Regions from separate parts of the Halomonas sp. SS10-MC5 genome, predicted to be linked through region 1. Evidence: predicted binding sites of a transcription regulator. Region 1 holds the regulator's gene; each other region holds the start of a gene.
What was found. The regulator sigma-54, encoded in region 1, starts transcription at its own class of promoters, with help from an activator protein. The targets are predictions, from matches to a motif close to TGGCACNNNNNTTGCTNT.
Positions count from the first base shown of each region.

Region 2: ytfE (iron-sulfur cluster repair protein YtfE) is a predicted target of sigma-54. The motif match lies at 7,303-7,320, and genes of this name have one in related genera.
Region 3: I4484_RS20055 (P-II family nitrogen regulator) is a predicted target of sigma-54. The motif match lies at 1,455-1,472, and genes of this name have one in related genera.

Region 1 covers NZ_CP065435.1:2,912,249-2,922,751, reverse strand. The annotation lists gene tldD (metalloprotease TldD) at 1-1,185, shown strand, start outside; gene yjgA (ribosome biogenesis factor YjgA) at 1,382-1,888, opposite strand; gene pmbA (metalloprotease PmbA) at 2,038-3,378, shown strand; gene I4484_RS13630 (HPr family phosphocarrier protein) at 3,496-3,765, opposite strand; gene rapZ (RNase adapter RapZ) at 3,768-4,688, opposite strand; gene ptsN (PTS IIA-like nitrogen regulatory protein PtsN) at 4,734-5,204, opposite strand; gene raiA (ribosome-associated translation inhibitor RaiA) at 5,211-5,519, opposite strand; gene I4484_RS13610 (RNA polymerase factor sigma-54) at 5,628-7,055, opposite strand; gene lptB (LPS export ABC transporter ATP-binding protein) at 7,214-7,939, opposite strand; gene lptA (lipopolysaccharide transport periplasmic protein LptA) at 7,947-8,486, opposite strand; gene lptC (LPS export ABC transporter periplasmic protein LptC) at 8,483-9,103, opposite strand; gene I4484_RS13590 (HAD family hydrolase) at 9,116-9,673, opposite strand; gene I4484_RS13585 (KpsF/GutQ family sugar-phosphate isomerase) at 9,698-10,503, opposite strand, start outside.
Region 2 covers NZ_CP065435.1:179,679-190,181, reverse strand. The annotation lists gene I4484_RS00875 (ribonucleoside-diphosphate reductase) at 1-4, opposite strand, end outside; gene I4484_RS00870 (adenosylcobalamin-dependent ribonucleoside-diphosphate reductase) at 56-2,167, opposite strand; gene I4484_RS00865 (SCP2 domain-containing protein) at 2,206-2,688, opposite strand; gene I4484_RS00860 (ABC transporter permease) at 3,077-3,844, opposite strand; gene I4484_RS00855 (ABC transporter substrate-binding protein) at 3,847-4,830, opposite strand; gene I4484_RS00850 (ABC transporter ATP-binding protein) at 4,827-5,603, opposite strand; gene norR (nitric oxide reductase transcriptional regulator NorR) at 5,692-7,212, opposite strand; gene ytfE (iron-sulfur cluster repair protein YtfE) at 7,357-8,010, shown strand; gene I4484_RS20945 (methyl-accepting chemotaxis protein) at 8,093-9,178, shown strand; gene hemN (oxygen-independent coproporphyrinogen III oxidase) at 9,250-10,503, opposite strand, start outside.
Region 3 covers NZ_CP065435.1:4,278,829-4,289,331, forward strand. The annotation lists gene I4484_RS20045 (YifB family Mg chelatase-like AAA ATPase) at 1-811, opposite strand, end outside; gene I4484_RS20050 (accessory factor UbiK family protein) at 887-1,243, opposite strand; gene I4484_RS20055 (P-II family nitrogen regulator) at 1,531-1,869, shown strand; gene I4484_RS20060 (ammonium transporter) at 1,915-3,240, shown strand; gene glnK (P-II family nitrogen regulator) at 3,379-3,717, shown strand; partial or broken gene I4484_RS21010 (P-II family nitrogen regulator) at 3,744-3,845, shown strand; gene I4484_RS20070 (ferredoxin--NADP reductase) at 3,993-4,769, opposite strand; gene I4484_RS20075 (LysR family transcriptional regulator) at 4,916-5,842, shown strand; gene I4484_RS20080 (methyl-accepting chemotaxis protein) at 5,864-7,927, opposite strand; gene I4484_RS20085 (host attachment protein) at 8,029-8,457, opposite strand; gene phnE (phosphonate ABC transporter, permease protein PhnE) at 8,554-9,363, opposite strand; gene phnE (phosphonate ABC transporter, permease protein PhnE) at 9,357-10,166, opposite strand; gene phnC (phosphonate ABC transporter ATP-binding protein) at 10,153-10,503, opposite strand, start outside.

The DNA.
Region 1 (10,503 bases):
ACCGCCGACGCCTTGGCCGAGACCGGGCGGACGGCGTCGGGCATCGTGCGCAGCGGCGCGACCCTGCCGGCCGGCTCGCGGGTCGTGAGCCAGGCCGCGCCGCGCTATGCCTCGATCGATCCCTTGGCGGGCCTCTCGGCCGAGGAGAAGATCGCCCTGCTCAAGCAGGCCGACCGCGTGGCGCGGGCCGCCGATCCGGCGATCAGCCAGGTCAGCGCATCCCTGACCGGCGTGCACGAGGTCGTGCTGGTACGCGCCAGCGACGGCACCTTGGCGGCGGACATTCGGCCGCTGGTGCGCTTCAACGTCAGCGTCATTGCGGTCAGAAACGGCAGGCGTGAGCGTGGCAGTGCCGGTGGCGGCGGGCGCTATGCCATGTCGCGGCTGCGCGATGACAACGTGGCCGAGCGCTTCGCCAGGGAGGCTGTGCGCCAGGCGCTGGTCAACCTGGAGGCGGTCGACGCCCCGGCCGGCCAGATGCCGGTGGTGCTCGGCCCCGGCTGGCCGGGGATCCTGCTGCACGAGGCGGTGGGCCACGGCCTGGAGGGTGACTTCAACCGCAAGGGCAGCTCCGCGTTCGCCGGGCGCATGGGGCAGCGTGTTGCCGCGCGGGGCGTGACGGTGGTGGACGATGCCACCCTGGCCGATCGCCGCGGCTCCATGAGCGTGGACGACGAGGGCACGCCGGGGCAGTACACCCCGCTGATCGAGGACGGCATCCTCACCGGCTACATGCAGGACAAGCTCAACGCCCGGCTGATGGGCATGCGGCCCACCGGCAACGCCCGGCGCGAGTCGTTCGCCCACATGCCGATGCCGCGCATGACCAATACCTACATGCTGGCCGGCCAGGACGATCCGGCCGACATTCTCGCCAGCGTCAAGCGGGGCATCTATGCGGTCAGCTTCGGCGGCGGCCAGGTGGACATCACCTCGGGCAAGTTCGTGTTCTCGGCCAGCGAGGCCTACCTGATCGAGGACGGCAGGATCACCGTGCCGGTGAAGGGCGCGACGCTGATCGGCAACGGGCCGGAGGCGATGGGGCGGGTGTCGATGATCGGCCACGACCTGGAGCTCGACACCGGGATTGGCGTCTGCGGCAAGGAGGGGCAGGGCGTGCCGGTGGGCGTCGGCCAGCCGACGCTGAAGCTGGATGAGCTTACGGTAGGCGGAACTGCCTCCTGAGTGAAGCAAGAGTCTCGTAACTGTGCCTATAGCGGCGGCGAGGGGGGCGCAGGGGGCAGGCTGGAGGGGAGGTCCTACGCCATGGATGGCGTAGGTAGCGCCCAGGGAAGGGGTTACAGCGCCTCCTCGGAAGCCTGCCGCCGCGACCCCGTGAAGCCAGGCGGTCGGTCGCAGACTGTGTCCTGGGCCTGCGCTTTTACAAACCGGCCGTATCGCGGATCAGCCGGAACAGTTTGCGTGCATTGGCGGGGGGCTTGCCCCGTTCGCGCTCGCTCTTGGCGTTGCGGATCAGCTGGCGCAGCGCCTGACGGTCGACGTCGGGATGCTCCTCGATGAACGCCTCGACGGCGCCGTCGCCCTCGTCGATCAGGCGGTCGCGCCACTTCTCGAGGCGGTGGAAGGCCAGATCGCGCCGGCGGGCCTCCTGCTCGATCTCGTCGAACACGGCCTGTATCGCCTCGAGGTCCTCGCGCCGCATCAGCTTGCCGACGTACTGCATGTGGCGCCGGCGCCCCTCGTGGGAGCGGATGCGCGCGGTTTCCTCGACCGCTGCCAGCATGTCCTCGGAGAGCGGGAAGCGGGCGCGTTCGGCGGGACTCATGGCGATGATTTGCTCGCCCAGCGCCTGCAGGGCATGCATCTCGCGCTTGAGCTGGGACTTGCTGGGTCTTTCATCGGAGGAAGAGGGAATATCCTGGGTCATGCCGCATCCAAGTAGTGAGAGGGTCAGCGCTAGCCTGGCCATCGAGAGATGAATAGGTTCGATGACAGCAGTATATCAGTCCGTCGTGCTACGGCGGGAACAGACGCGTACGGAGACCGGCACGGCCGGTGAATGAGGGAGAGAGACACATGAGCAAGGCTTTCGATGCCGCCGCCCAGCAGGCGCTGCTGGAGTCCCGTGCCGAGCAGGCGTTGTCCCTGGCTCGGCATCTGGGGGCCGATGCCTGTGAGGTGGGGGCCAGTGTCGATCAGGGCGTCGGCATCAGCGTACGTGAAGGGGAGGTGGAGTCCGTCGAACTCTCTCGCGACCAGGGGGTTGCCGTGACGGTCTACCTGCGCGGGCACAAGGGCAGCGCCTCCTCCACCGATGCCGGTGACGCCTCGATCCGCGAGGTCGTGGAAAAGGCCATGGCCATCGCGCTCTACACCGGGGAAGACCCCGCGGCCGGGCTGGCCGACCCTGAACTGATGGCGACCGACCTGCCGGATCTCGACGTGCACCATCCCTGGCCGCTCTCCACCGAGCAGGCCATCGAGCTGGCACTGGCCTGTGAAGCGGCCGGGCGCGGCGAACCCGGTATCCGTCAATCCGAAGGCGCCTCGCTCTCCAGCGGCGAGGGAGTGCGGGTCTATGCCAACAGTCATGGCTTCCTCGGCAGTCAGCGTGGTAGCCGCCATTCGCTCTCGTGCATGTTGATCGCCGAGGACGCGGGCGGCATGCAGCGCGACTATGACTACACCAGTGCGCGCAACCCCCGCGACCTGCTGGCCGCAGAGGAGGTGGGCAAGCGCGCGGCCGAGCGCACCCTGCGCCGCCTGGGCGCACAGCGCCCCGTGACCGGGCGCCTGCCGGTGCTGTTCGATGCCAGCGTCGCCAGCGGCCTCGTCGGCCACCTGATGAGTGCCATCGCCGGCGGTGCGCTCTTTCGCCAGGCGTCTTTCCTGTGCGACCGGCTGGGCGAGCCGCTGTTTCCCGACTGGTTCAGCCTGGGGGAGCGACCCATGGAGCGTGGCGCCATGGCCAGCTCGCCGTTCGACAACGACGGCGTGCAGACCCGCGACAACGTCTTCGTCGAGGAGGGCCGCCTGGCCAGCTACATGCTGTCGGCCTACAGCGCGCGGCGTCTTGGCATGCAGACCACCGGCAACGCCGGCGGCGCACGCAACCTGCGCATCGCCGCACCGCTCGAGTCGCGCGAGGCGCTGCTCGCCCGCATGGGTCGGGGCGTGCTAGTCACCGAACTGATGGGGCAGGGGGTCAACGGCGTGACCGGCGACTATTCGCGTGGGGCGGCCGGCTTCTGGGTGGAGAACGGTGAGATCCGACATCCGGTGGAGGAGTTCACCATCGCCGGCAACCTCGAGGCAATGTACAAGGGGCTGCTGGCCGTGGGCAATGACATCGACACTCGCGGCAGCATCCATACCGGCAGCTGGCTGATCGACGAGATGACCGTGGCCGGTAGCTGAATGGGATGAGCTTCCTATCCCTTGCCGCCTGGCCGGCGCCATGAGCGAGCGATGGCCAGGCCAGGCGAAGCCCGACGAGCAGGCTTCAACGCCGCATGGACGAGCGCAGCCATTCCTCTAGGTATCCTCTTCGAAGCGGGCCTCGAAGAGGGCCTCGATCGCTTCCAGCGCCGCTTCGGCATCTTCGCCCTCGGCGCTGACCTCGAGTTCGGTGCCGCAGGGAGCCCCCAGCATCAGCAGCGCCATGATATTGCTGGCATCGGCCTGCTGCGGCCCGCGGTTGACGAGCACGCGCGCGCTGAAGGGCTGGCAGCACTGGACCAGCTTGGTGGCAGCGCGGGCATGGAGGCCGCGTTTGTTGGTCAGGGTCAGCTTGCGGCAGGGCACACTCAGGTTTCCTTGCGTTCGGAGGTCTCTACGGTCACATCCCGGGTGGCGGTGACCGGGGTGTGGATGCCGAGCTCCCGGTGACGCAGGCGCACGTCCGGCTGCTGCCGGGCCAGGTGCTTGGCGAGGCGCTCCGCCAGGTACACCGAACGGTGCTGGCCGCCGGTGCAGCCGATGGCGACGGTCAGGTAGCTGCGGTGGGTATCGCGGTAGGCCGGTAGCCAGCGCTCGACCCAGGCGATGATGTCGTCGAGCATCTGCTGGACCAGAGGATACTGTTCGAGGAACTCCACGATGCAGGGCTCCCTGCCGGTGGCCGAGCGCAATCGCGGGTCCCAGTAGGGGTTGGGCAGGCAGCGCGCGTCGAAGACGATATCGGCATCGAGCGGTACGCCGCCCTTGAAGCCGAACGACTCCACCGTCAGGGTCAACTGGTCGGCGCGATGGCTGGCCACCTGTTCGGTGATACGCCCGCGCAGGTCATGCACCGACAGCCGCGAGGTGTCGATGATCAGGTCCGCCAGGTTGCGAATGTCGCTCAGCGTGGCGTCTTCCGACTCGATGGCCTCGTTCAGGGTCATGTCCCGGCCGCGGGTCAGGGGGTGACGCCGTCGGGTCGCGGAGTAGCGTTCGAGGAGAATGCGGGCATCGGTGGTCAGGTAGATGACCTGGCAGTCGACCTGCTTGTTGCGCAGCTCCTCCAGCAGGCGCGGGAAGCGCTCCAGGGCGTGGGGGAGGTTGCGCGCATCGATGCTGACGGCGATGGAGGTCTGGATCGTGGGCGAGCTGCGTAGCTCATCCACCAGCGAGCCGAGCAGCATCGCCGGAAGGTTGTCGATGGCGTAGTAACCGATGTCCTCGAGCGCCTGCAGTGCGATCGACTTGCCGGAGCCGGAACGGCCGCTGATGATCACAAGCTGCATGAGGAATCTCCTGATCAGGGGCTGGCCGTACGGCGAGGGAAGCGGTCAGGCCGAGGACTGTCGTCGTATCGCTTCGACGAGACGCTCGTGGAGTTCACGCTGGCTCGTGCACTTGCGCAGCCGGGCGCGCGTCTCGGCGTCGTTCATGACGCTGGCTACTTGGCTCAGCAGCGACAGGTGCGTATCGTCGGCCTCTTCGGGCACCAGCAGCACGAACACCAGGTCGACCGGCTCGCCGTCGATGGCGTCGAAGTCGATGGGTTCGGCCAGCTTGAGAAAGGCGGCCACGGGGCTGTGGCAGTGGGGGCTGCGGGCATGAGGAATGGCCACGCCGTTGCCGATACCGGTGCTGCCCAGCCGCTCGCGCCCGACCAGTCTACCGAAGACCTCCTGGCTGTCGAGGCTCGGGGTGTTCTGCGCGATGAAGGTGCTGAAGAACTCCAGCACCCTCTTCTTGCTGCCTCCCGGAACGTCGAACAGAGCGCGTTCCGGGGGCAGGATGGTTTCCAGTGTCATGGCAACTCAGCGAACGCCGGCGCCCTGGGCGCGAGCCTGGGCCTTTTCCTTGTGTTTGACCAGTTGACGATCGAGCTTGTCGGTCAGCGCATCGATGGCGGCGTACATGTCCTGATCGGAAGCTTCGGCATGCAGATCGGCGCCGGCGGCATGCAGCGTGCAGGCGGCCTGCTGGCGCTCCTTCTCGATCGAGAGCGTGACCTGCACGTTGGTGATGTTGTCGTAATGTCGCTGGACGCGGTTCAGCTTCTCGCTCACGTAGTCACGCAGTGAATCGGTCAGCTCAACATGATGGCCGGTGATGTTGACTTGCATGACAAGCTCCTTCGTCCTTCGGGTGGTAGCTCGATTGTAACCCTTTTTCCTGCCCTGCATACCCCCTCGGGCGGCGGGATTGCCCGGGGTCAACATCACGTCGCGGGGTCAACGAAAACGCTTGCGCTCGCTCGATGAGGGGATGCCCAAGGCTTCGCGATACTTGGCCACCGTGCGGCGGGCGACCTGGATGCCATCCTCGGCCAGCAGATCCACCAGGCGGCTGTCGGAGAGCGGCTTGCGGGGCGGCTCGTCGGCGATGAGCTTGCGGATGCGGGCACGGATCGCGGTGCTGGAGTGGACGTCCCCGTCGCCGCTTCCGCCGACATGGCTGGAGAAGAAGTACTTCAGCTCGAAGACGCCTCGCGGAGTATGGATGAACTTCTGCGTCGTCACCCGCGAGATGGTCGATTCGTGCATCTCGACGGCCTGGGCGATGTCGGCCAGCACCAGCGGCTTCATGCCTTCCTCGCCCTGCTCGAGAAACTCGATCTGGCGCGCCATGATCTCCCGTCCCACCCGCAGAAGCGTGTCGTTGCGGCTGGCCAGGCTCTTTATCAGCCAGCGGGCCTCCTGCAGGTGATCCTTGAGGAACTGGTTGTCCTGGCTCTTGTCCGCACGCCGCACCAGGGCGACGTAGTCGGGCTGGATGCGCAGGCGCGGCAGGGCCTCGGCGTTGAGTTCCACGCGCCAGCCCGATTCGTCGTGATAGGCGACGAGGTCCGGGGTGACGTAGCTGCTGCCGACCTCGGCAAAGTCGCTGCCGGGGCGGGGATCCAGCGAGCGAACCAGGGCGATGACCTGGTCCAGCGACTCGTCGTCGAGACCCAGGCGACGCTTGAGCAGGCGGCGGTCGTCGGCAGCCAGCGCCTCGAGGAACTGGCGCACGAGACGGCGGGTCTGGGGCAGCAGTGGGGTATCATCGGGCAGCGCCGCCAGCTGCAGCATCAGGCACTCGCGCAGGTCGCGGGCGAACACGCCGGTGGGCTCGAACTGCTGCAATCGCAGCAGGACCTGCTCGACCTCCCGGGTGGGCAACCCCTCCAGGCCCTGACGGCGCAGGCCGTCGCGTATTTCCTCCAGGGGGTGGGCCAGGTAGCCGGCGGCGTCCACGGCGTCGATCAGGCTCTCGGCGATGAGGCGCTGGCGGTCGTTCAGGTCGGTCATCGCCAGCTGCCAGATCAGATGGCCGGCGAGGGTCTGCGCCGAGGCTTGGCGCTCGAAGTCCGGCCCCTCGCCGGTGGCGGCGCCTGAGCCGGAGCCCGTGCCGTGGTCGGGGTAGGTGTCCGTCCAGTCGCTGTCGGTGGAGAGTTCGCTGGGTATCTCGCTGGCCCAGTCGTCGCTCGGGGTTTCGCTGACGGCCTGTTCGCCGAAGCCGTCGTCGAGTTCCAGCATGGGGTTGGATTCCAGCGCCTGCTGGATCTCCTGGCGTAGGTCGAGGGTCGAGAGCTGCAGCAGGGCTATGGCCTGTTGCAGCTGGGGGGTCATGGTCAGCTGAGTGCCGACACGTAATTGCAGGGACGCTTTCATGGCCATGAGGGTAAGGCGCTCATCTGCCGGAAAAGCTCTACCCTAGACGGGTAGCCCATGACTTGCAAGAGAAATGGCTGCAATATGCATGCCAGTGAAAGTTTTTATCCCTGATTAGAATGTTTTAATGCGTCCCAGGTGCTTGCATAATGCAGTGGAGTGCGCTACAGGCGAAAGTCCTCGCCGAGATAGACCTCTCGCACCCGCTTGTTGGCCAGAATGGCCTCGGCGTTTCCATCGGCAATGATCTGGCCGTCGCCGACGATGTAGGCCGAGTCGCAGATGTCGAGGGTTTCACGGACGTTGTGGTCGGTGATCAACACCCCGATGTCGCGCGCCTTGAGCTGGCGGATGATGCCCTTGATCTCGCCCACCGAGATCGGGTCGACCCCGGCGAAGGGTTCATCGAGCAGGATGAAGGCCGGTTCGGTGGCCAGCGCCCGGGCGATCTCGACGCGGCGCCGTTCGCCGCCGGACAGGCTCATGCCCAGGTTGTCGCGGATGTGGGTGACGTGGAAATCTTCCAGCAGCTGCTCGAGCCTCTCCTGTCGCCCGCGGCGGTCGAGATCCCGGCGCGTCTCGAGGATGGCCATGATGTTGTCGGCTACCGACAGCTTGCGAAAGATCGATGCCTCCTGGGGCAGGTAGCCGATACCCGCCCGAGCCCGTTCGTGCATGGCGCTGTGCGAGAGGTCCCGGTCGTCGATGTGCACTTCACCGGCATCGGCCTTGACCAGACCGACGATCATGTAGAACGACGTGGTCTTGCCGGCCCCGTTGGGCCCGAGCAGGCCGACCACGCGGCCCTGCTCGATGGTGAGGCTGATGTCGTGGACCACGCGGCGACGCTTGTAGCTCTTGGCCAGGTGGCGGGCGTGCAGGGTCTTCATCGACATGTCAGCGCTCCGGCTGCAGGGTCATGCGAATGCGCTGGCTGCCTTCGACGCCCTCGCTCTGGGAGCGTGCCTGCACCACGCGGCGGTCGAGGAAGTACTCGAGGTAGCCGCCGTCGAAGGTGTCGCCGCCCTGGTGCAGCTCGGCGCGGTCGATCAGTTCCACACGGCGCTCGGCGACATGGTAGACAATGGTACGCCCCCAGCCGCGAACCACGGGTTGCTCGGGGTCGGGCTGCTGCTCGATGTAGGCGCGCTCGCCGCGGGCCGTGGCGCGCGAGAGTTCGCCGGCCGCATTGCGCTGAAACTCGACGCGGTCGCCGGTGAGTCGCATGCTGCCCTGGCGAATGTCGACATCGCCGGTGTAGACCGCGGTGCCGGCGCGATCGTCGAGGTCGAGCCGGTCGGCCTCGACCTCGATGGGCTGCTCGGCGTCGCGCTGCTGCGCCATGGCCGGCCCGATACTCGCCAGGCCGATCAGCGTCACGCTGGCCAGTGCCAGGGTGAATGGCCTGCGGAGGGTCGGGAGCCTGCATCGCTTCATGGCGTGAAATCCTCTAGGTTGACGGCGTCGGCTTGTCCCGACTGGGTGCCTTCCGGGACATGGTGGCCGCGCACATTGTCGGTCAAACGTGCCCGATTGTCATGAATCCAGGCGTCGAAGCGCTCGCCGCGCATGTGCTGGGGGGGTTGCTGCAGCAGGGCGGGCGTGTCGCTCCAGGCATGACCCACGTTGGCGTCGAAGTGCAGGGTCTCGGTGTCGAGCTGCCAGCGCTCCTCGGGCGCGAACAGCCGGGCGTCGCCCGAGAGCGTCAGCGGATTGCCGCCCGGGCCGAGACGGCCTTCCTCACCGCTCGCCTCCCAGCGCCGGTTGTCGCGGTCGATCAGATGGGCCAGGGGCGTGACGGCACGGGTGACGTCGTCATGGGGGGTGTGGACGAGTCGCGGGCTCTCCAGGCGCTGATGCGCCAGACCGGTGGCGTCGAAGCGGGTCAGCTGCGCCTGCTCCAGGTAATAGTCGGGTTCGCCGGCCTCGTCGGTGGGGACCGGGCCGGGGGCCGGGGCCTGCCAGGGATCCAGCCAGGCGATCAGGCCGCCGAGGATCACCAGCAGCAGGAACAGCCAGACACGAAACGAGGGGCGTGGCAACCGACGCAGCATGTTCGCTCGGCCTCAGCGCTTGCCGTGGAGGTAGGTATCGACCAGCGCGTCGCGATGCCCTTGGGCCTCGAGCAGCAGGTCGCAGATCTCGCGCACCGCGCCGTGTCCCCCGCTGCGTTCGGTGACGTAGTCGGCCACGTCGCGGATGTAGGGCGGGGTGTTGGGGACGGTGATGCCGATGCCGGCACGCTGGATGGCGGCCAGGTCGGGTAGGTCGTCGCCGCAGTAGGCCACCTGTTCGAGCTCGATGCCCCGCCGCGTGCACAGCTCGCGCAGGGTGGCGAGCTTGTCCTCGCAGCTCTGGTAGACGTGATCGATACCCAGGGCGGCGGCGCGGTGGCTGACCATGGGCGATTCGCGTCCGGTCAGGAAGGCTACCTGCAGGCCGGCCCGCCGCAGCAGCTTGAGGCCCAGGCCGTCCTGGGTGTGAAATGCCTTGATTTCGACGCCGTCGGCCTGGAAATAGAGGCGGCCGTCGGTGAGTACGCCGTCCACGTCCAGCGCCAGCAGGCGAACCTTGCGCAGGCGGTCGACAAGATGCGGATCGAGAGTGGAGGTGGCCAGAGCCATGGGCTTTCCTTGGTCGGGATGAGGTCAGATCACGCCGCTTCGCAGCAGATCGTGCATGTGCAGGGCACCGATCGGGTGGCCCGCTTCGTCGACGACGGCCAGCGCCGTTATCAGGTTGTCTTCCATCATGCGTACCGCTTCGGCCGCCAGCACGTCGGGGGCGATGCGCTTGCCGGGCCGGGTCATGACATCGTCCACCGTCAGCTGGCTAAGGTCCTGATACTGGTCGAGCGTGCGGCGCAGGTCGCCGTCGGTATAGACACCGATCAGCCGATTGTGCTCATCGACGACGCAGGTGAAGCCGAGCCCCTGCCGGGTGATCTCGAGCAGGGCGTCGCGCAAGGGGCTGCCCAGCGGCACGCTCGGCAGTCGCTCGCCCTGGTGCATCAGGTCGCTGACGCGCAGCAGCAGCCGCTTGCCAAGACTGCCGCCGGGGTGCGAGAGGGCGAAGTCCTCGGCGGTGAAGCCGCGCGCCTCGAGCAGGGCCACGGCCAGCGCATCGCCCAGCGCCAGCGCGGCGGTGGTCGAAGCCGTTGGCGCCAAGTCGAGGGGGCAGGCCTCGCGTTCGACGCCGGCATCGAGGTGGGCGTCGGCGTGGCGGGCCAGCGTCGAGTCGGGGCGCCCGGTCATGCTGATCAGCGGCGTGCCGATGCGCTTGAGCAGCGGCAGCAGTGCGGTGACCTCGGCGGTCTCGCCGGAGTTCGACAAGGCCAGCACCACGTCGCCTGGGGTGATCATGCCGAGGTCGCCGTGGCTGGCCTCGCCGGGGTGCACGAAGAACGACGGCGTGCCGGTGCTGGCAAGTGTGGCGGCGATCTTGCCGGCGACAT
Region 2 (10,503 bases), 1.7 Mb from region 1:
CCATCAGCAGGCTCCTTCAATACTTGTCTTCACGACGCGGAAACGGATCGAGCGGCTACCACTTTCCATAGGTACCCTCTTTCAGTGCGTCATAGAGGTTGGCCGCGTTGTGCTCCTCGCCGTCGTAGACCACCTTCTCGTCGCCCTTGAGTTCCAGCGTCTCGCCGTTCTCCAGCTCGAACACGTAGGTGGTGTTCTTGAGATCGTCCTCGCGCACCAGCACGCCCTGGAACGCCTCGGGGTTGAAGCGGAAGGTGGTGCAGCCCTTGAGCTTGCTCTCGTAGGCGTCCAGGTAGAGGTCCTTGAACTGCTCGAAGGGGAACTCGGTGGGCACGTTGACCGTCTTGGAGATGGCCGAGTCGACCCACACCTGGGCCGCCGCCTGTACCGCCACGTGCTGCTTGGGGCTGACCGCGTCGGCGGTGATGAAATAATCCGGCAGATCGCTCTCCACCGCGTCGCTGGCGATGAAGTGGCGGTAGGCCGCCAGTTCGAACGACACCACCTCAACCTGCTCCTTGGTCTTCTTGCCCGACTGGATCACGTTGCGGAAGTAGCGGTGCGAGAACGACGGCTCGATGCCGTTGGAGGCGTTGTTGCCCAGCGACAGTGAGATGGTGCCGGTCGGCGCGATGGAGCTGTGGTGGGTGAAGCGCGCGCCGTGTTCGGCGAGCGCCGCGACCAGCTCCGGCTCCACCTCGGCGACCTTCTGCATGTAGCGGCTGTAGCGGGCGTGCAGGATGCGCCCCGGCACCTTGTCGCCGATCTCGTAGCCGTCCTTCGCCAGCTCCGGGCGCTCGCGCATCATCTTCGGCGTGATCTCGAAGTCCTCGGCGAGTATCGGCGCCATGCCCTTCTCGCGGGAGAGCTCCAGCGCCTGCTTCCAGCCCTCGAGGGCCAGGTTGCGGCTCACTTCCTCGGTGAAGGCCAGCGACTCCGGCGAGCCGTAGGGGATCTTGAGCATGGTCAGGGTCGAACCGAGACCGAGGAAACCCATGCCGTGACGCCGCTTGGCCTCGATCTCGCGGCGCTGGCCCTCGAGCGGCAGGCCGCTGATCTCGACCACGTTGTCGAGCATGCGGGTGAAGATCGCCACCACCTGGCGGTAGCGCTCCCAGTCGAAGCGCGGCTTCTTGCCGAAGGGGTCGATGACGAAGCGGGTCAGATTGACCGAGCCGAGCAGGCAGGCGCCCTCCGGCGGCAGGGGCTGCTCGCCGCAGGGGTTGGTGGCGCGGATCTCCTCGCAGAACCAGTTGTTGTTCATGCGGTTGACCTGATCGATCAGGATGAAGCCCGGCTCGGCAAAGTCGTAGGTGGAACGCATGATGGTGTCCCACAGCTCACGTGCCTTGATTACCTCGACGACGCGACAGGCCACGCGGCCCTCGGCGTCGACGGTGTAGTCGTCCTCGATCACCGGCCAGTCGCGGTAGATCAGGTCCTCGGGCTTGACGTCATCCTTCTCGCCGGCGTGCAGCGGGAAGGCCAGCGGCCAGTCGGCGTCGTTCTTCACCGCTTCCATGAACTCGTCGGTGATCAGCAGGCTGAGGTTGAACTGACGCAGGCGCCCCGCCTCGCGCTTGGCCTCGATGAAGCTGCGCACGTCGGGGTGGCCGACGTCGAAGGTGCCCATCTGCGCGCCGCGGCGACCGCCCGCCGAAGCCACCGTGAAGCACATCTTGTCGTAGATATCCATGAACGCCAGCGGGCCGTTGGTGCCGGCGCCGGCACCGAACACGAAGGCGCCCTTGTGGCGCAGGGTGGAGAACTCGTAGCCGATGCCGCAGCCCGCCTTGAGGGTCATGCCGGCATCCACCACCGAGGAGAGGATGTCGTGCATGGAGTCGCGAATGGTGCGCGAGACGGTGCAGTTGATCAGGCTCACCGCCGGCTTGTAGTCCTCGGCGCCGGCATTGGACATGATGCGCCCGGCGGGAATGGCGCCGTTCTCCAGCGCCCAGCGGAACTTGGGCAGCCACTCCTCGGCCTTGTCGCCTTCCACCGCGGCCAGGGCGCGCGCGACGCGGTCCCAGGTCGCTGCCACGTCCTTGTCGACGGGGCGTCCATGACGATCCTTGAGGCGATACTTGGAGTCCCAGATATCGCGTGAGGGCGCTTGCATAGGCACCTCGTGGGATGTCTTGACGGCCTTGGTGGAAGTACTCATGCAGGGGATCTCCAGTAAGGGTCAAAAGTTCAAATCGTTCAACGTTCCCGGCGCGCCATGCGCTCGAAGCGCGCCAGCCATTCCCCGAGCCGGCCCTGAGCCAGACCCTCCTCGCGACCATCGAGCAGGTTCTTGACCATCAGGCCGAGCTCGGTATCGCCCTCGATCACCAGCCGGCGCTGAAAGAACAGCGCATCGGGATCCTCGCGCCGGGTCGCCAGGCACAGGAACTCGCGCCAGCCGCCGCGAATGGTGGCTTCGCCCGCCTCCGGGCTGAGACGGAAGCGCTCCGCCTCGAGGGTGAGCGTCAGCGCCACGGCCAGGTCCTCGATGTGCAGCGAGATGCGCCGCCCTTCGAGCACATCGAACTCGCCCTCTGCCAACGGTTCGGCGAAGGTGCGGTTGAGCAGCGGCTCGATCAGTTGACGCTTCACCGCCAGCGGCACGCGGGGATCGATGGCACGAATCAGTCGAGTCGGGGCCGGGGGGCGTGGCAAGCGCGACAGAGTAAGAGGAAGCATAGCGACTCTCCGGTGGAGCGAACCCATGGATTCGGTGCGGCCAGGTGGCCATGAAACCGATCATCCTAAGCCCGACGCCGCCGGCCTGCACTGATATGCGTCAAGCTCGTGCCAGTGCCCCAGCCGGGGCCTTGGCTACCATATATAGTCAGGCCCGGCGGAGCAAGCACCACATCTAGACGTTATTTTAACCCTAGCCATGATACTTCGGGTAACTGTCTGATCCCCAAGCGGCAGCGCCGGGAAGCTGGCACGCGGAGACGGCGGGAGAGCAGTGAAGCGGCAACGCAGGGAGTCGAGGCTCGCAGGACCGGCGGCAAAAAAGGACCGGGGCGCCGCGCATGGCACCCCGGTTCGTTGCCGTCAACCGACGCTTGCCGGTGTTTCGTCAGAGGTACTGGTAGCGCAGCAGGCGGTACTTGATGCGCTCGAGAATGACCTGGTCGATGACCGCCGCGAGCACGGCGATCACCAGAATATTGGTCATCACGCCGGTCATGTCGGCGATCTCGCCCGAGTAGGCCAGCGACTTGCCGAGCCCGGCGCTGAAGCCGACGATCATCTCGGCCGAGATCAGGGCCCGCCAGGCGTTGCCGAAGGCGAGCTGGGCGCCGGTGATCAATTCGGGGGTCACCGCCGGGAAGTAGACGCGCTTGAGCAGCTGCATGCGCGATGCGCCCATCACGCGGGCGGCATCGATATGCACCCGCTCGACGCTCTCGGTGGCATTCATCACGCTGAGCGCGGTGGGGAAAAAGGCCCCCACGGCCACCACGATGATGATCGGCATGTTACCGAAGCCCATCAGGATCAGGAACAGCGGCACCCAGGCGATCGAGGGGATCGACTGCAGGATGATGATGGCCGCCTTGAGGGTGCTGCGCACCGCATTCAGCGTACCGCCAACCAGCCCCAGCACGATCCCGGCCAGCAGCGCCGCGCCATAGCCCGCGCCCAGCCGCCCCATGCTGTTGCCGAGCCCATGGTAGAACTCGGCGCTGCCCAGCTCGCGCCACAGGCGCACCATCGCCACGTGCACGTCGGGCATCAGGAAGCTCGGCAGGAACCAGGCGGCCACCTGCCAGAAGAACAGGATCAGGGCGATGGCCAGCAGGTAGGCGCGCTTGCTGGCCACGCCGGTCGCGGTATTGCCCATGCTCACAGTTCGCGCTCTTCCTGCCAGGAGAGATCGAGCAGCGCATCCACGTCGAACGCGGCTTCGCCGTCGAGGATGCCCTGGTCCTGCATGATCTCGGCTAGCTCCTTCATGCGCGCGATGTCATCGTCGGTGAGTTCGGCGCTGAAGTCGTTGGTGGCAATGGCCTGGGCGATCACCTCCTCGCTGGAAACGGTGCTGCCGTCACGCGCCTCGATCACGTCGTCGTTGACGAAGTAGTGAGTGATGTAGGGCGCGGCCTCCTCGGGCGAGTTCTCGAGCATGTCGATCGCCTCGCGTTGGGCGTCCATCGCCGCCCACAGCACGTCGCGGCGGCTCTCCAGCGTTTCGGCAGAGGTGATCACCACCATGCACGGGAAGGGCCACACTTCGCCGATCTCGTAGATCTCCTTGACCGGCGCCTGCAGCTGGGCGATGCGCGCATAGGGCTCGAACAGGAAGGCGGCATCCACGCGGCCGCCGGCCAGCGACTGCACCGCCACCGAGGGGGCCACGCCCATGATGTTGAGATCATCGGGCGACAGGCCGGCATCGGCCAGGGTCACGCCCTTGAGTACGATGTCCGCGGTACTGCCCTGCTTCTGGGATGCGAGGCTCTTGCCGGCCAGGTCGGCGACCTCGTCGATGCCGGCATCCTCGCGGGCCAGCAGCGCGTGGTAGCCGCGCTGGGCACCGCCGACGATGCGCAGGTCGGCGCCGCGGCCGGCCCAGGTGAAGGCGTTGGAGAAGCCCAGCACGCCGATGTCGAGCTGGCCGCCGACGATACCCTTGATCAGATCGGTACCGGAGCTGAATTCGATCAGCTCGGCATCGAGCCCGTACTTCTCGTAGAGTCCGGCCTCCTGGGCAAGCATCACCTGGGCGTCATCCATCACGCGCACGTAGCCGACCCGCAGCGATTCGGCAGCGGACAGCGGGGCGGCGAGCAGCAGGGACAGCAGGGGAGCGATGAGCCAGCGTGTCATTGCACGTCTCCTTTCTCGGTTTGACGTTCGGTTGCCTCGGCCTGGGTATCGATGCCGAGCAGGGAGAGCACCTCCCGGCGGATATCGGCGAAGGCGGACAGGTCGTGGGTCTTGGGGATGTGGCCGAGGTTGAACGCCTCGAGCACCCGCGCCGGGCGATGGCTGAACACCAGCACGCGGTCGGCGAGGTAGAGCGCTTCGTCGACGTCGTGGGTCACCAGCACCACGGTGGGGCGCTCCTCCTCGATCAGCTCCTTGAGCACGCTCTGCAGCGTCATCCGGGTCAGGGCGTCCAGTGCGCCGAAGGGTTCGTCGAGCAGCAGCACCTTGGGTCGGGCGATGAAGGCCCGGGCCAGCGCGCAGCGCTGACGCATGCCGCCCGAGACCTGGTGCGGATAGTACTCCTCGAAGCCGTCGAGCTTGACTCGGGCCAGCCACTGGGTGGCCTGCCGGCGTGCCTCGACCGCCGGTCGTCCCTGGAACTCCAGCGCCAGGGCAACGTTCTGCCTGAGCGTCATCCACGGGTACAGCGCATGCTCCTGGAACACCAGGGTGCGTTCGGGCGCCGGACGCTCGACCCGCTTGCCGTCGGCTCGCACTTCGCCTTCGGTGGCCGACTGCAGGCCCGCCACCATGTGCAGCAGGGTCGACTTGCCGCAGCCGGACGGGCCGACCAGGGCAACGATCTCGCCGTCGCGAATGGTGGTGTCGAAAGTGTCGATCACCCTCAGGTCGCCGAAGGACTTGGTGACCCGTTCGAACTGAAGCTGCATATGAGCGTCCGGAACAAAGATATATTCAAAAATGGAATACTAGATAGTTCAGTATATAACCAGACAGACAGTCTTGAAAAGCCGAAGGCTACTTCATTCCCAACCGCCTGGCCAGCTTGTGCAGGTTGCTGGGATCGACCTCGAGGGAGCGGGCGGCCTTCGCCCAGCTACCGTCGCAGGCCGCCACGGCGCGACGGATGGCGTGGCGCTGCACCTCGGCGACCTGCGCCCTGAGCGTCGGCCCCGCCTCGGCCGCCTCCGGCACGCAGGGCTCCGGGGCCCCGGCCGGCTGGCCGACGGGCAGGTCGAGCCACTCTGGCACGAGGGTGACGATGTCGTCGCGTCGTGCGCCCTGGCCCAGCGCCTTGATCGCCGCGCGGCTGATCACGTGCTCCAGTTCACGCACGTTGCCCGGCCAGGGGTAATCGAGCAGCGCCGCCTCCGCCGCTGCCGCCAGGCGCAGGCTACGCACCCCGAGCCGGGCCCGGTTGATCTCGAGGAAGTGACCGGCCAGCACCAGCACGTCGCTGTCGCGCTCGCGCAGCGGCGGGATCGCCACCGGGTAGACCGACAGGCGGTGATAGAGATCGGCGCGAAAGTGGCCGTCGCGCACGCCGTCGGCCAGATGACGGTTGGTGGCAGCAATGATGCGCACGTCGACCCGGCGCGGGGTATCCTCGCCCAGCCGCTGGATCTCGCCGTTCTGCAGCGCACGCAGCAGCTTGGCCTGGATCGCCAGCGGCAGCTCGCCCACCTCGTCGAGGAACAGCGTACCGCCGTCCGCGGCCTCGAAGCGCCCCGCCCGGTCGGCGGTGGCGCCGGAAAAGGCCCCCTTCACGTGGCCGAACAGCTCGCTCTCGGCCAGCGTCTCGGGCAGCGCCGCGCAGTTGACCTGTATCAGCGGCTGCTCACGGCGCGGCGAGCGCTGGTGCAGGCGCCGGGCGAACAGCTCCTTGCCCACGCCGGTCTCACCGCTGAGCAGCACCGGCAGGTCGGCGTCCGCCACCACGTCGAGCTCCCGCAGCAGGCGCTGCAGCACCGCACTGTGGCCCAGGATCTCGCCTCCCTCTCGCGGTTCGGCATGCGCGTGCGCGCCTTGGTGCGCCATGCGCAGCGCCCGCACCTCCTGCTCCAGGCGCGAGACCCGTACCGCGGCCTCGGCCAGCAGGGCATAGCGCTCGAGCAGGAGGCAGGCCGCCTCGTCGAAGGTACCGGCCGACAGCGCATCCAGCGTCAGCACGCCCCAGGTCTCGCCCTCCACGTGCAGGCTGATGCCCATGCAGTCATGCACGTGGAGGGGCTCGCCGGGCTGCTGCTCGACCAGGCCGTCGTAGGGGTCGGGCAGGGCCGAATCCGGCGGAAACAGGGTCGAACGGCGGCTGGCGAGAATCGCCGCCAGGCGCGGATGGCGTGCCACCTCGAAGCGCCGGCCGAGCGCCTCGCGCACCAGGCCGTCCAGGGCCACCGGGGCCAGCACGTCGTCCTGCAGTCGCAGCAGGCACACCGCGCCGCAGCAGAAGCCCTCGCGCAGGGTGCGCACCAGGCGCTGCAGGCGCACGGCACTGGGCAGGTCAGCGGCGAGGTCGGCGAGAAGCGAGTGATCAAGCATGGTGGAATCTACCCAAACGAGGTGAAAAACACCTTACCTGAACAGGGTATTTTTTACCATTAAATCCACAAGTTGTTGAAAAATCAGAACTGGCACGCCGATTGCTCTAGGCAGGGTGTCCTTCACCCTTCGAGGAGTACCACCATGAATTTGCTCGAACAGACCGTCGGCCGCATCGCCCTGTCGCTGCCCGGCGCCACCCGTGTCTTCCATACCCACAACATCGACTTCTGCTGCGGCGGGCGCATCAGCCTGCAGCAGGCGGCCGAGCGCGCCGGCCTGCGCCTCGACAAGCTGATTGCCGAGCTCGAGGCGCTGCCGGCCGTCAGCAGCGAACAGCGCGACTGGCGTGAGGCCAGCAACGACGAGCTGATCGATCACATTCTTACCCGCTATCACGACGTGCACCGCGAACAGCTCCCCGAGCTGATCCGCATGGCGCGGCGGGTGGAGCAGGTCCACGGCGACCGCGACAACTGCCCCAACGGCCTCGCCGACCTGCTGCTGGTGATCTATCAGGAAATGGAGAGCCACATGCAGAAGGAGGAGCAGATCCTCTTCCCCATGCTGCGCCGCGGCCTCGGCGCCCAGGCCCAGGGACCGATCGCGGTAATGCGCCACGAGCACGACGACCACGGCGAGAACCTCGAGCAGGTGATGCGGCTCACCGACGACATCACCCCGCCCAAGGGCGCCTGTACCACCTGGCGTGCCCTCTATACCGGCCTGCGCGAGTTCCGCGAAGACCTGATGGAGCACATCCATCTGGAGAACAACCTGCTGTTCGAACGCGTTTGAAGCTCTCATGCTCGCCCCTCGCCCGCCGTCAGGCGGGCGTCTCTCCCCATTCGATGAGTCCTACCTGACGACAGGAGACGCCATGCGACTCTGGCAACGAGCCCAGCCCGGGGCTGGCGACACTGCAGCACTCCTCCAGGAGCGAGAACGCTTGCAGGCTCGCGTCGAGAATCTCGAGGCGGAGCGCCAAATCCACCATCAGCTCTTCACCAACCTCACCGGCTTCGGCCATTCGCTGGTCGCCCTGCGCGAGTCCTTCTCGGAGCTTTCCGGACTACTCGTCAGCAACCAGCGCGTGAGCGACCATACCGCACAGGAATCGCGGCACAGCCAGCAAGCCCTAACCGGCATGGTTGAGGAGCTGCGCGGCCTCAATCAGCGTATCGGCCGCGCCGCCGAACAAGTCAGCACGCTGCGCGGTGATGCCGACAGAATCGGCGACTTCGTGCATCTCATCGAGGAGATATCGCTGCAGACCACGCTGCTGGCCTTCAATGCCAGCATCGAAGCCGCTCGTGCCGGCGATGCCGGGCGCGGGTTCGCCGTCGTGGCCACCGAGGTCCGCGAGCTCGCCACACGCACCGGCGGTGCCACCGAGCAGATCGGCGGATTGACCGGCAACATCCTCGCCCAGACGGGCAGCGTGGACTCGACCATGCACCATAATGCCAGCGAAGCCGAGCGGCTGAGCAGCGAGGCCAGCCAGGTGATGCAACGAACCGAGCATCTGCTGTCGCTGAGTGAGGAGAGCAGCCAGGCCCTGGCTTTTTCCGCCATGCTGAGCGAAGTGGAACTGGCCAACCTGGAGGAGCTCGAGGTAAAGCTGGCGGTCTATCGCATCCTGATGGGGCTCTCTTCAGCCACGGCGGACGAATTGCCCGACGAGACCCAATGTGCGCTGGGGCGCTGGTACTACGCCGGTACTGGCAGCGCTCGCTTCCGCGATGACGAGGATTTCCGCGCCTTGGAGCTGCCGCATCGCGAAGTGCATCGGCAGGCGATCGAAGCCGTCAGGCGGTTCCACGCCGGCGAGACGCATGCGGCCATGCAGGCACTGGCGAAAATGGAGTCGGCCAACCTCGACGTGATGCAGCGCCTGCGCTACATCATGCGCAAGTATCGCCCCACAAGCGAAACCTTGGCGTTGCCCCTCTCGCTCCCTGCCTGAGAGGCGTACAAGGCCGCCCCCAAGCGGCAACCGAGCGGCGTCACCAGACGCCGCTGGTCCTTTGCGGTGGCTTACACCGTCCGTGAGAAGCGGCCCTCGTTGGGCCTGAGGTAGGCGTCGAAGGCCATCGCCATGTTGCGCATCATCAGGCGCCCGGCGGGCAGCACCTCGATGGCGTCGTCGCGGATCGTCAGCAGGCCGTCCCCCTGCATCTCCTCGAGTTCGCCGAGGGCATCGGCGAAGTAGTCGCGGAAGGCGATGTCGTGGCGCGCCTCGATGGCGGCGAAATCGATGTGGCCGTGGCACATCAGCGCGTTGATCACGTCGCGGCGCAGGCGGTCGTCGTCGTTGAGGCGATAGCCGCGCATCACCGGCAGCCGCCCGCTCTCCAGGCGCGCCTGGTACTGGGCGGTCTCCTTGACGTTCTGGCTGTAGCTGTCGCCGACCTTGCCGATGGAGGTGATGCCCAGGCCGATCATGTCGCAGTCGGCGTGGGTGGAGTAGCCCTGGAAGTTGCGCTGCAGCGTGCCGTTCTCCCTGGCCAGAGTCAGCTCGTCCTCGGGCAGGGCAAAGTGATCCATGCCGATGTAGACGTAGCCGGCCGCGGTCAGGCGGCGGATGGTCAATTCCAGCAGCTCCAGCTTACGCTCCGGCGGCGGCATGTCCTCGGGGCGGATCAGGCGCTGGGCCTTGAACAGCTCCGGCAGGTGGGCATAGCTGTAGGCGGCGATACGATCCGGGCGCAGGGCGATGATCTTCGTCAGGGTGGCGTCGAAGCTGGCTACCGTCTGCAGCGGCAGGCCGTAGATCAGGTCGACGCTGACCGACTGGAAGCCGGCCTCACGGGCGGCGGCCACCAGCTCGATGACTTGCTCCTCGCTCTGCACGCGGTTGACCGCCTTCTGCACGTCGGGGTCGAAATCCTGGACGCCGAAGCTCAGCCGGTTGAAGCCGAGGCCGTGCAGCTCGTGGATCTGGCTTGGCGTGACCGTGCGTGGATCGACTTCCAGTGAAAACTCCCGCGCCGCAGGCTCGGCGAAGTGGAAGGCCTCATCGAGGGCCGCCATCAGCTCGCCGAGCTGGGCGTTGCTGAGGTAGGTGGGGGTGCCGCCGCCCAGGTGCAGTTGGGTCATGCGCCGGGTCTCGTCGAACAGCGCCCCCTGCACGCGGATTTCCTGCTTCAGCCACTCGAGGTATTCGGCCGCCCGCTCGGTGTTGTGGGTGATGATCTTGTTGCAGGCGCAGTAGTAGCACAGGCTCTTGCAGAACGGGATGTGCACGTAGACCGACAGCGGCTTGGGCGCGGCGACGCGGTTGCTGCGCTC
Region 3 (10,503 bases), 1.4 Mb from region 1:
GGTGCGGCGCGCGGAAGGGGCGGCGCCCCCACTGCTCGGCCAGGGGCAGGCCGCACACCGAGCGGATGGCGGCGACTTCCAGCGCCTCCTCCTCGGTGAGTTCGGGCAGGATACCGGGCAGGCGGCTCGCCAGCATGGTCTTGCCGGTGCCGGGTGGCCCCGCGAAGAGCAGGTTGTGCGAGCCGGCCGCGGCGATTTCCAGCGCGCGGCGGGCCTGGTGCTGGCCGCGCACCTCGGCCAGATCGCCCTCGCGGGTGTCGGCGAGGGGTGGCGCTTCGAGACGGTGCGCGGCGATGGGCTCCTGCCCCAGCAGGTGGGCCATCACCTCGAGCAGGTGCTCGGCCGGCAGCACCTGAAGGTCGCCGGCCAGCGCCGCCTCGTCGGCATTCTCCCGGGGCACGATCAGCTTGCGCCCGGCCTTGCGCGCGGCGAGCGCCAGGGGCAGCACGCCGTTGATGGGGCGCAGACGGCCGTCCAGCGCCAGCTCGCCGACGCTCTCGATGCCTTCGAGTGCCTCGCCGGGCAGCTGGCCGGAGGCCACCAGGATGCCCAGTGCAATGGGCAGATCGAAGCGCCCGCCGACCTTGGGCAGGTCGGCGGGCGCCAGGTTGAGCACGATCCTGCGCGTATTGGGGAAATCGAAGCCGGCGTTGGTAAGGGCGCTACGCACCCGCTCGCGGCTCTCCTTGACGGCGGCCTCGGGCAGGCCGACCAGGGTCATCCCCGGCAGGCCGTTGGCCAGATGTACCTCGACCTGCACCTCGGGCGCTTCCAGCCCCAGGCCGGCCCGTGTGGCAACGATCGCCAGCATCGCGCAGTCCCTCGCAGTCCATGTGCGTAAGGGCTAGATACTAGCACTCTGCCGCAACGGGCTCTCCACGCTGGCTCAGCGCTCGGCCTGGTCGTCCTCCGCGTTGCTCGGTGCATCCTGCGGGGGAGAGGCATCTGCGGCGCCCTGCCCGGCCGGCGCGAGGGTCGCCTGGGTCACCGGCGTCTCGCGGGCCGCCAGCGCCTTCTCCAGTGCCGCTACCTGCTGCTCGAGGGCCTCGACGCGGATTCGCGTGCGCTGCATCACGTCCATGAGGATGTCGAAATCCTCCCGCGACACCAGCTCGAGGCGGTCGAAGGCACCGCGTACGACCTGCTGAATGCCCTTCTGGAACTCTTCCGGCGCCTGGGCCGCGCCCTGCAGGCGCTCGCCCAACTGCTGCGCTAGCCGGCTGATGGGGTCCTGACTCGCCATGGTGCGCTTCTCCTGTTGGCCTGAATGTTGCCCTACAGCATACGCAAGGCCCCGCCGTGGCGCATGCCCTTCTCCCGCCCCCTCATGGCGCAGCCGCACCACACGCCAGCACCACCTTGGTGCACATCCCCGGCACCCGCTGCGCCATTGCGGCGCAAGACACGCCGAAAACCGCCCGCAACGTTATGTTTCCGCGAAAATAAGAGAGGTTTGGCACGATCCGCGCATGGATGGCGTACAGCCGGCCGGCGACCCCGCCGTCCCTTTTACCAGCAGGGAGAGACGCGATGAAGCTCATCACCGCCATCATCAAGCCATTCAAGCTCGACGACGTCCGCGAGGCGCTGGCCGACAACGGCGTCCAGGGCATCACCGTGACCGAAGTGAAGGGCTTCGGGCGCCAGAAGGGCCACACCGAACTCTACCGCGGCGCCGAGTACGTGGTCGATTTCCTGCCCAAGGTGAAGGTCGAGGTCGCCGTGGACGACTCCCGCGTCGAGGGCGTGCTCGACGCCATCTGCGGCGCGGCCAACAGCGGCAAGATCGGCGACGGCAAGGTCTTCGTGACCCCGCTGGAGGATGTCATTCGCATCCGCACCGGCGAGCGTGGCGCCGAGGCCGTGTAACGGCTCCCCTCAAGAGAAGAGCAGACAAGAGCGATGGAGACCCCCATGAATGAACTTGCCGAGTTGAGCTACGCGCTCGACACCTTCTATTTCCTGATATGCGGCGTGCTGGTGATGTGGATGGCCGCCGGCTTCTCGATGCTCGAGGCGGGCCTGGTACGGGCCAAGAACACCGCCGAGATCCTGACCAAGAACATCGCCCTGTTCGCCATCGCCTGCACCATGTACCTGCTGGTGGGCTACGCCATCATGTACTCGAGCGACGCCGGCGGCATCCTGCCCAACCTGGGCGTGCTGATCGGCGCCGAGAACGGCGTGGACGCGGTCACCGCCGGCGGCGACGACGCCCCCTACTACTCCATGCGCGCCGACTTCTTCTTCCAGGTGGTGTTCGTCGCCACCGCCATGTCGATCGTCTCCGGCGCCGTGGCCGAGCGCATGAAGCTGTGGGCCTTCCTCGCCTTCGCGGTGGTCATGACCGGCGTCATCTATCCGGTCTCGGGCTACTGGACCTGGGGCGGTGGCTGGCTCTCCGAGCTGGGCTTCTCCGACTATGCCGGCTCCGGTATCGTGCACCTCGCCGGAGCGGCCGCGGCGCTGGCCGGCGTGCTGATCCTCGGCCCGCGCAAGGGCAAGTACGGCAAGGACGGCAGCATCCACGCCATCCCCGGCGCCAACCTGCCGCTGGCCACCGTCGGCACCTTCATCCTGTGGATGGGCTGGTTCGGCTTCAACGGCGGCTCCGAGCTCAAGCTCTCCGACGTCGCCTCGGCCAACAACGTGGCCCAGGTGCTGGTCAACACCAACGCCGCCGCCGCCGGCGGTGTGATCGCCGCGCTGGTCCTGGCCAAGCTGTGGTTCCGCAAGGCCGACCTGACCATGGCGCTGAACGGCGCCCTGGCCGGGCTGGTGGCGATCACCGCGGGTCCGCTGACCCCCTCGGCGCTGGGCGCCACGCTGATCGGCGCCGTGGGCGGGATGATCGTGGTGGCCGCCATCGTCACCCTCGACAAGCTCAGGATCGACGACCCGGTCGGCGCCATCTCGGTGCATGGCGTGGTGGGCATCTGGGGCCTGCTGGCGGTACCGCTGTCCGACGCCGACACCTCCTTCGGCGCCCAGATCGTCGGCGCGATCGCCATCTTCACCTGGGTCTTCGTCGCCAGCCTGGTGGTATGGCTGGCCATCAAGGCGCTCATGGGCGTTCGCGTCAGCGAAGAGGAGGAGTACGAGGGGGTCGACCTGGCCGAATGCGGCATGGAGGCCTATCCCGAGTTCAGCGTCGCCCGGGTCTACGGCGGCAGCAGCGGACGCCCGCAATCCGGCGGCTACGGCGTCGGCGCACCGCTCGGCCAGCCCCACGTCGAGTAGGCACGACAGGCTTGTCAAAGGGCTCCCCGCGGGGAGCCTTTTTTCTTCCTGCCGAGGGCGGTGTATGCTTGAGGCCAACCGCTCCCGTATCATCCGGGTCCGAGCTGCGGACCCTGCCCGACCATGAGGAAACAGACCATGAAACTGGTGACTGCCATCATCAAGCCGTTCAAGCTCGACGACGTTCGCGAGTCGCTTTCGGAGATCGGCGTCCAGGGCATCACCGTCACCGAAGTGAAGGGCTTCGGCCGCCAGAAGGGCCATACCGAGCTCTACCGCGGCGCCGAGTACGTGGTCGACTTCCTGCCCAAGGTGAAGGTCGAGATCGCCATCGACGACGACCTCGTCGAGCAGGTGATCGACGCCATCACCCAGGTCGCCAATACCGGCAAGATCGGCGACGGCAAGATCTTCATCACCCCGCTGGAGCAGGTGATCCGCATCCGCACCGGCGAAACCGGCAAGGATGCCGTATAGACCCAGGTCGCGCCTACACATTCAGCAAGATCGGCGACGGCAAGATCTTCATCACCCCACTGGAGCAGGTGATCGGGAAGCCGCACCTCCGCATCCGCACCGGCGAAACCGGCAAGGATGCAGTCTAAGCTCGAAGCTCGAAGCTCGAAGCTCGAAGCTCGAAGCTCGAAGCTCGAAGCTCGAAGCTCGAAGCTCGAAGCTCGAAGCCAGACAGCTTATACAAAAAACCCCGGGGGCCTGCCCGGGGTCTTTTCTTCAATCTTGCAACTCAAGGCTTACTTCTCGACGAAGGCGCGCTCGATGACGTAATCGCCGGGTTCGCCCATGCGCGGCGAGATGTTGAAGCCCAGGTCGTCGAGCAGCGCGCTGGTCTCGTCGAGCATCGCCGGGCTGCCGCAGATCATGGCGCGGTCCTGCTTGGGGTCCATCGGTGCTACGCCGGTGTCCTCGAACAGCTTGCCGCTGCGGATATGATCGGTGAGGCGGCCCATGGTGTGGAACTCTTCGCGGGTCACGGTGGGGTAGTAGACCAGCTTCTCCTTGATCTCGTCGCCCAGGTACTCGTGGGCCGGCAGCTCCTTCTGGATGAAGTCGGCATAGGCCAGCTCGCTGACGCTGCGCACACCGTGCACCAGGATCACCTTCTCGAAGCGCTCGTACACCTCGGGGTCCTGGATCAGGCTCATGAACGGGGCCAGGCCGGTACCGGTGGAGAGGAAATAGAGGTTGCGCCCCGGCAGCAGGTCGTCGGTGACCAGGGTGCCGGTGGGCTTGCGGCTGACCATGATCGAATCGCCCACCTTGAGGTGCTGCAGGCGCGAGGTCAGCGGGCCGTCGGGCACCTTGATGCTGAAGAACTCGAGATGGTCCTCGTAGTTGGGACTGGCGATGGAGTAGGCCCGCATCAGCGGCTTGCCGTTCACCTCCAGGCCGATCATCACGAACTGACCGTTCTTGAAGCGCAGGCTGCGCTCGCGGGTGGTGCGGAAGCTGAACAGGGTGTCGTTCCAGTGATGGACGCTAAGCACCTCTTCCAACGCAAACTTGCTCATGCCGGCTCCTTCCTATTCCAATATCGAATAAATCAAAGGGCAAAACGATTTGCTTGCATTATAAGAGCGCAAGGTTTATCTGTTAATTGGATTGTATGGATAACCTTTATCCAGACTACTGATATAGATCAACGACGAGCCGCTTCATGCATTTCACCCTGCGCCAGCTCGAGGTCTTCGTCGCCGTCGCCCAGCACGAGAGCGTCTCGCGTGCGGCGCGCGCCCTCTCCTTGTCGCAGTCGGCTACCAGTACCGCCCTGGCCGAGCTCGAGCGCCAGTTCGACTGCCAGCTGCTCGACCGCGTCGGCAAGCGACTACGGCTCAACGCGCTGGGCTTCCAGCTGCTGCCCAAGGCGGTGGCGCTGCTCGACCGCGCCGAGGAGATCGAGGAGATTCTGCACGGCCAGCAGGGCATCGGCTCCCTCGACGTGGGCGCCACCCTGACCATCGGCAACTACCTGGCCACCCTGCTGATCAGCGACTTCATGCAGCGCCACCCGGGCAGCCGGGTGCGCCTGGCGGTGCGCAACACCCGCGAGATCGTCGACCGCGTGCGTCAGCACGAGCTCGACCTGGGGCTCATCGAGGGGCACTGCGAGGAGGAGGACGTGATCACCCAGCCGTGGGTGGAGGACGAGCTGTCGGTGTTCTGCTCACCGCGTCATCCGCTGGCCGGGCAGGGGCCGGTGGAGCTGGATCGCCTGCTGCGCGAAGCGTGGATCATGCGCGAGCAGGGCTCGGGGACGCGCATGACCCTGGAGCAGGCCGCGCGCCACCGCCGCGGGCGCTTCAATACCCTGCTGGAGCTGGAGCACACCGAGGGGATCAAGCGGGCGGTGGAGTCGGGGCTCGGCATCGGCTGCGTCTCGAGGCTGGCGCTGCGCGACGCCTTCCGCCGCGGCAGCCTGGTGCCGATTCCCACCCCCGAGCTCGACCTGAGCCGCCAGTTCGCCTTCATCTGGCACCGCCACAAGTACCTGGCTACCGGCATGCGCGAGTTCCTGCGCCTGTGCCGGCAGATGACCGAAGGGGTCAGGCGCAGCGACGAGATCGACCTGCCGCCGGTGTCCTGACCCCTCCCGCCCCTCTGCCCGTCAGCGTTCGCGCAGGCGGAAGCCGCCGACGACCTGCGCCAGGCGGTCGGCCTGCTCGCTGAGACGCTCGGCGGCGGTGGTCGACTCTTCCACCAGCGCCGCGTTCTGCTGGATCGTGCGGTCGAGATCGGCCACCGCCACGCTGACCTGGCCGATGCCGTCACTCTGCTCGCCGGCGGCCATGCTGATCTCGCCGAGCATGTTGGCCACCCGGTTCACGCTGGCTACCAGCTCGCTCATACGCTCCCCGGCGCGGCTCACCAGCTCGGTGCCGTTGGCGACCCGCTGGGTCGAGGCGTCGATCAGCGCGCGAATGTCGCGCGAGGCCTCGGCGCTGCGGGTGGCGAGCTGGCGCACCTCGCCGGCGACCACGGCGAAGCCGCGACCGTGCTCGCCGGCCCGCGCCGCCTCGACCGAGGCGTTGAGCGCCAGCAGGTTGGTCTGGAAGGCGATGCCGTCGATGACCTTGACGATCTCGCCGATCTGCTCCGACGAGCGGCTGATCTCGTCCATGGTATCCACCACCTGGCCGACCGTTTCGCCCGAGCGCTGGGCCACCTCGGCGGCTGTTTTCGACAGGCCGTTGGCCTCCCGCGAGGAGGCCGAGGTGTGCTCGACGGTGGCCGAGATCTGCTCCATCGAGGCGGAGGTCTGCTGCAGGCTGGCGGCGGCCCGCTCGGTGCGCCGCGACAGGTCCTCGCCGCCGCTGGCGATCTCGCTGGCCGCCACGCGCACCGATTCGCTGCTGTCGCGCACGTCGAGCAGCACGTCGTGGATCTTGTCGACGAAGGCGTTGAACTGGGTGGCGAGCCTGGCGCTCTCGTCGCGCCCGCGCACCGGCAGCCGCTGGGTCAGGTCGCCGTTGCCGCTGGCGATCTCGCGCATGCGCTCGGCCAGCAGGCGCAGCGGCCGCGAGACCCGGGTGCCGACCCACCACAGCGCGGCAAGGCCCAGCGCCGCCAGCAGCAGGCCGACCAGCGCCATGCCCAGGGTGTCGGCACGGCGCTGCTCGCCCATGACCTCTTGCAGCGCGACCAGTTCGGCCATCACGGCTTCTTCGGGCAGGCGGATCAGCAGCGTCCAGGGCGCGTCGCTGGCGCCAATGGTGAACGGCTGGTAGCGCTCCAGCATGCCGTCCCGCGCCAGGCTGACACTGATGCCCTCCTCTCGCGCCCGGTCGATGGCGCCGAGCACCTCGGCGTCGAAGGTCTCGCTCGCCGCCGCGCCGAGCCGCCCGGCATCGCCGGTATGGGCCACCAGGCCGCCGCGCCCGGCGATCAGCGCCATCTCGCCGGCGCCGCCATAGAGCGTCTGGTTGGCCTCGAGCAGCAGTGCCTGGATGAAGTCGAGTGCCAGGTCGACCCCCGCCACGCCGCGGAATTCGCCGTCGACGAGGACCGGCACGTTGAACGAGGTGACCAGCAGCGTCTCATCGCCGTACTCGTAGGGTGCCGGATCGATGATGCAGGGCGCCAGGGTCTCGCGCGGGCAGAGATAGTATTCGCCTTCGCGTACACCGCTGGCGAGCAAGGTCGTGCTCTCCATGGTCTCGCCCAGCGGCAGCACCTCGACCGCTCCTTCGCCGCTGCGATACCACCAGGGCATGAAGCGCCCGCTGCCGTCGTAGCCGTCGCTCTCGCCGAGGTCGGCATGCAGCGCATCGCGGCCGAAGGCGTCGGGCTCCCAGCCGATGAAGGCATCGAGCAGCGAGGGGTTCTCGACCACGGTCTGGCGCACCAGGTTGGAGAGTTCGCGCCGGCTAAGCGAGAGGGCGCGCCGCCCGCTGGCGTCCTGCTGACCCATCAGGGCGTTGGTGTCGGCCAGTTGGGTGGCCAGCGTCAGGGCATGCTCGAGTTCGCGCTGGATGCGGCCGGCCTCGGCGTCGGCCAGCACCGCCAGGCGCTCGTCGATGGCGCCCTCGAGCAGCTCGCGGGTATGGGTCTCGGCGGTCTGCTGGGTGCGCGCCGAGGAGAACAGGCCATAGAGAACCAGGGCCACGACCACGGCCAGCAGGCAGGGGCCGGCCAGCAGGATCACGAACTGGCGGATCGATCTGAGATGCATGGGCGCTCTCGCTGAGGTGGACACGGTGGCAGCGAAGACAACTTCGCACCGGTGTCCGCTTTATCGGCAAGAGCGGCCCTAGCTTGAGACGAAAGTCGCGATCAACGCATATCGCTGACGGCCTCCTGGATGTCACCCAGCGGCGCCTTGGACAGGTCCTTGTCCAGGGTGTGGATGACCAGCTTGCTGGTCGGCCCGTCGAGCTTGTCGCGCAGCACGCCGAGAAAACGCGGCGGGGCGACCAGGATCAGCTTGTCCATGCTGTTGTCGACCCGGGCCTTGTAGATGCGCTCGGCGATCTGCTTGGCGAAGATCTCCGCCTCGTGGTCCAGGGCGACGCTGTCGCCGCGGCTGGCACGCCGCGTATGGGACGTCGACTCATCGACGCTACCGGTGGTGCCGGTGACCAGATCACCCTCATGCAGGCGACCCTCGGCGTGCACCAGGCTCTCCCTCTCCTCCAGCTTGAGCGCATCGCGGGTGAACAGGCGTGCCCGCGCCGCATCGGCCACCACGATATACGTTGTCATAGCCTCTCCTTGAGTCGGGTTGAAGGAAAAAGTCCGCCATCCGGTTGCGGACGTCCTTGCTTCAACATGGCAATCAGACTCTCCAGGGTCAACCGGCTAGAGCACCTTGCCGCGCAGCAGGCTGGTGATTGCCTCGCCGATCAGCACCAGCACGACGATGGCGATCAGGATGGTAGCCACGGTGGGCCAGGCGAAGGTATCGATGGCGCCCTGCAGGATCACCCCGATGCCCCCGGCGCCGACCAGGCCCAGCACCGTCGACTCGCGGATGTTGATGTCCCAGCGCAGGATGACGATGGCGAAGAAGGCCGGCATCACCTGCGGCACGATGGCGTAGGCGATCACCTTGGCCTTGGAGGCGCCGGTGGCCTCCATCGCCTCGACCGGCCGTCGATCGATCTCCTCGATCGCCTCGCCCATCAGCTTGCCGATGAAGCCCACCGAGCGGAACATGATGGCAAGTATCCCTGCCAGCACGCCCGGGCCGAAGATCGCCACGAACAGCAGCGCCCAGATGATGGTGTTCACCGAGCGACTGGCGACCAGGATGAAGCGGCCCAGCCACAGGCAGGCGCGGTTGGGCGTGGTGTTCTGCGCGGCGATGTAGGAGACCGGCAGCGCGATGAAGATGGTCAGGGCGGTGGCCAGCGTGGCGATATGCACCGTCTCGAGCAGCGCATTGACGATCGCGGCGAGCCGCGAGGGGTCGGGCGGCCACATGCGCGCGCCGAGCCGGGAGATCTGGTTCGGGGCGTCCCACACCCAGGGCCAGAAGATGTCGATGTCGCGCACCGCCCAGTAGATCACCAGCACGGTGGCCAACAGCACGGCGTAGCGAATCAGACGCTGCTTGCGGTCGTAGCGTCGCCACACGCGGTCGGCGAGGGCATCGGCATGGTCTACCATATCTGCTTCCTCACCCAGCCGCTGATGCCCTCGCTGACCAGGATCACGGCGATGATCGTGAGCAGGATGGCGAAAGCGAAGTCATAGTCGTAGCGGCCGAAGGCGTTCATCAGGGTCCCCCCGATGCCCCCGGCACCGACGATGCCGACCACCGCCGAGGCGCGCAGATTGCTGTCGAGCTGGTACATCGAGAGTCCCACCTGGCGCGGCAGGATCTGCGGGAAGACGGCATAGACCAGGGTCGCGAGGTAGCCCGCCCCGGCGGCCTTCATCGCCTCGACCTGGCCCCAGTCGATCTCCTCGATCTCCTCGGCCAGCAGCTTGCCGACGAAGCCGATCGAATAGATCGTCAGGGTGAGGATGCCGGCCAGCGGACCGAAGCCCACCGCGGCGACGAACAGGATGGCGACGATCACCGGATGGAAGCTGCGCGACACGATGATCACCGCACGGCCGAACAGGTAGATCGGCCTGGGCGCGACGTTCTTCGCCGCCATCACGGCGAACGGGATCGACAGCGCCACGCCGAGCAGGGTGGCCAGAATGGCGATCTGGAAGCTCTCCTTGAAGCCGCTGATCAGCAGGCCGCTGCGCTCGAAGCTGGGCGGAAAGCCACCGCCGAAGATACGTGCCGCCCGCGGCAGCCCCTCGCCGATGCGCTCCCAGTTGAACGGCAGCGACCCCAGGGCCCACACCAGGTAGACGGTCGCCGCCAGCCACAGCCCGTAGCGCAGAGCGGGATTGGCGATGAAGGGCGGCTTGCGCCAGGTGCGCGGCAGGCCTGTGCCGTCAGGTCGAGTCATGCGCCACCCCCTGGGTCGAGCGGCCGGGTTCCGCAGTGAGTTCGTCACCGGCCGCCTCGATGCCGCCATAGATGGCGTCCAGCGCCGCCTTGTCGAAATCGGTCGGCACGCCGTCGAAGATCATGCGCCCATGGCGCAGGCCGACGATGCGCTCGGTGTAGGCCTTGGCCTGGGCGACGTTGTGGATGTTGATCAGTACCGGCAGCGAGAGCTCACTGGCCAGGCTCTGCAGCAGTTTCATGATCTGCTCGGAAGTGCGCGGATCGAGCGAGGCCGTCGGCTCGTCGGCGAGCAGGATCTCCGGCTCCTGCATCAGCGCCCGCACCACGCCGACCCG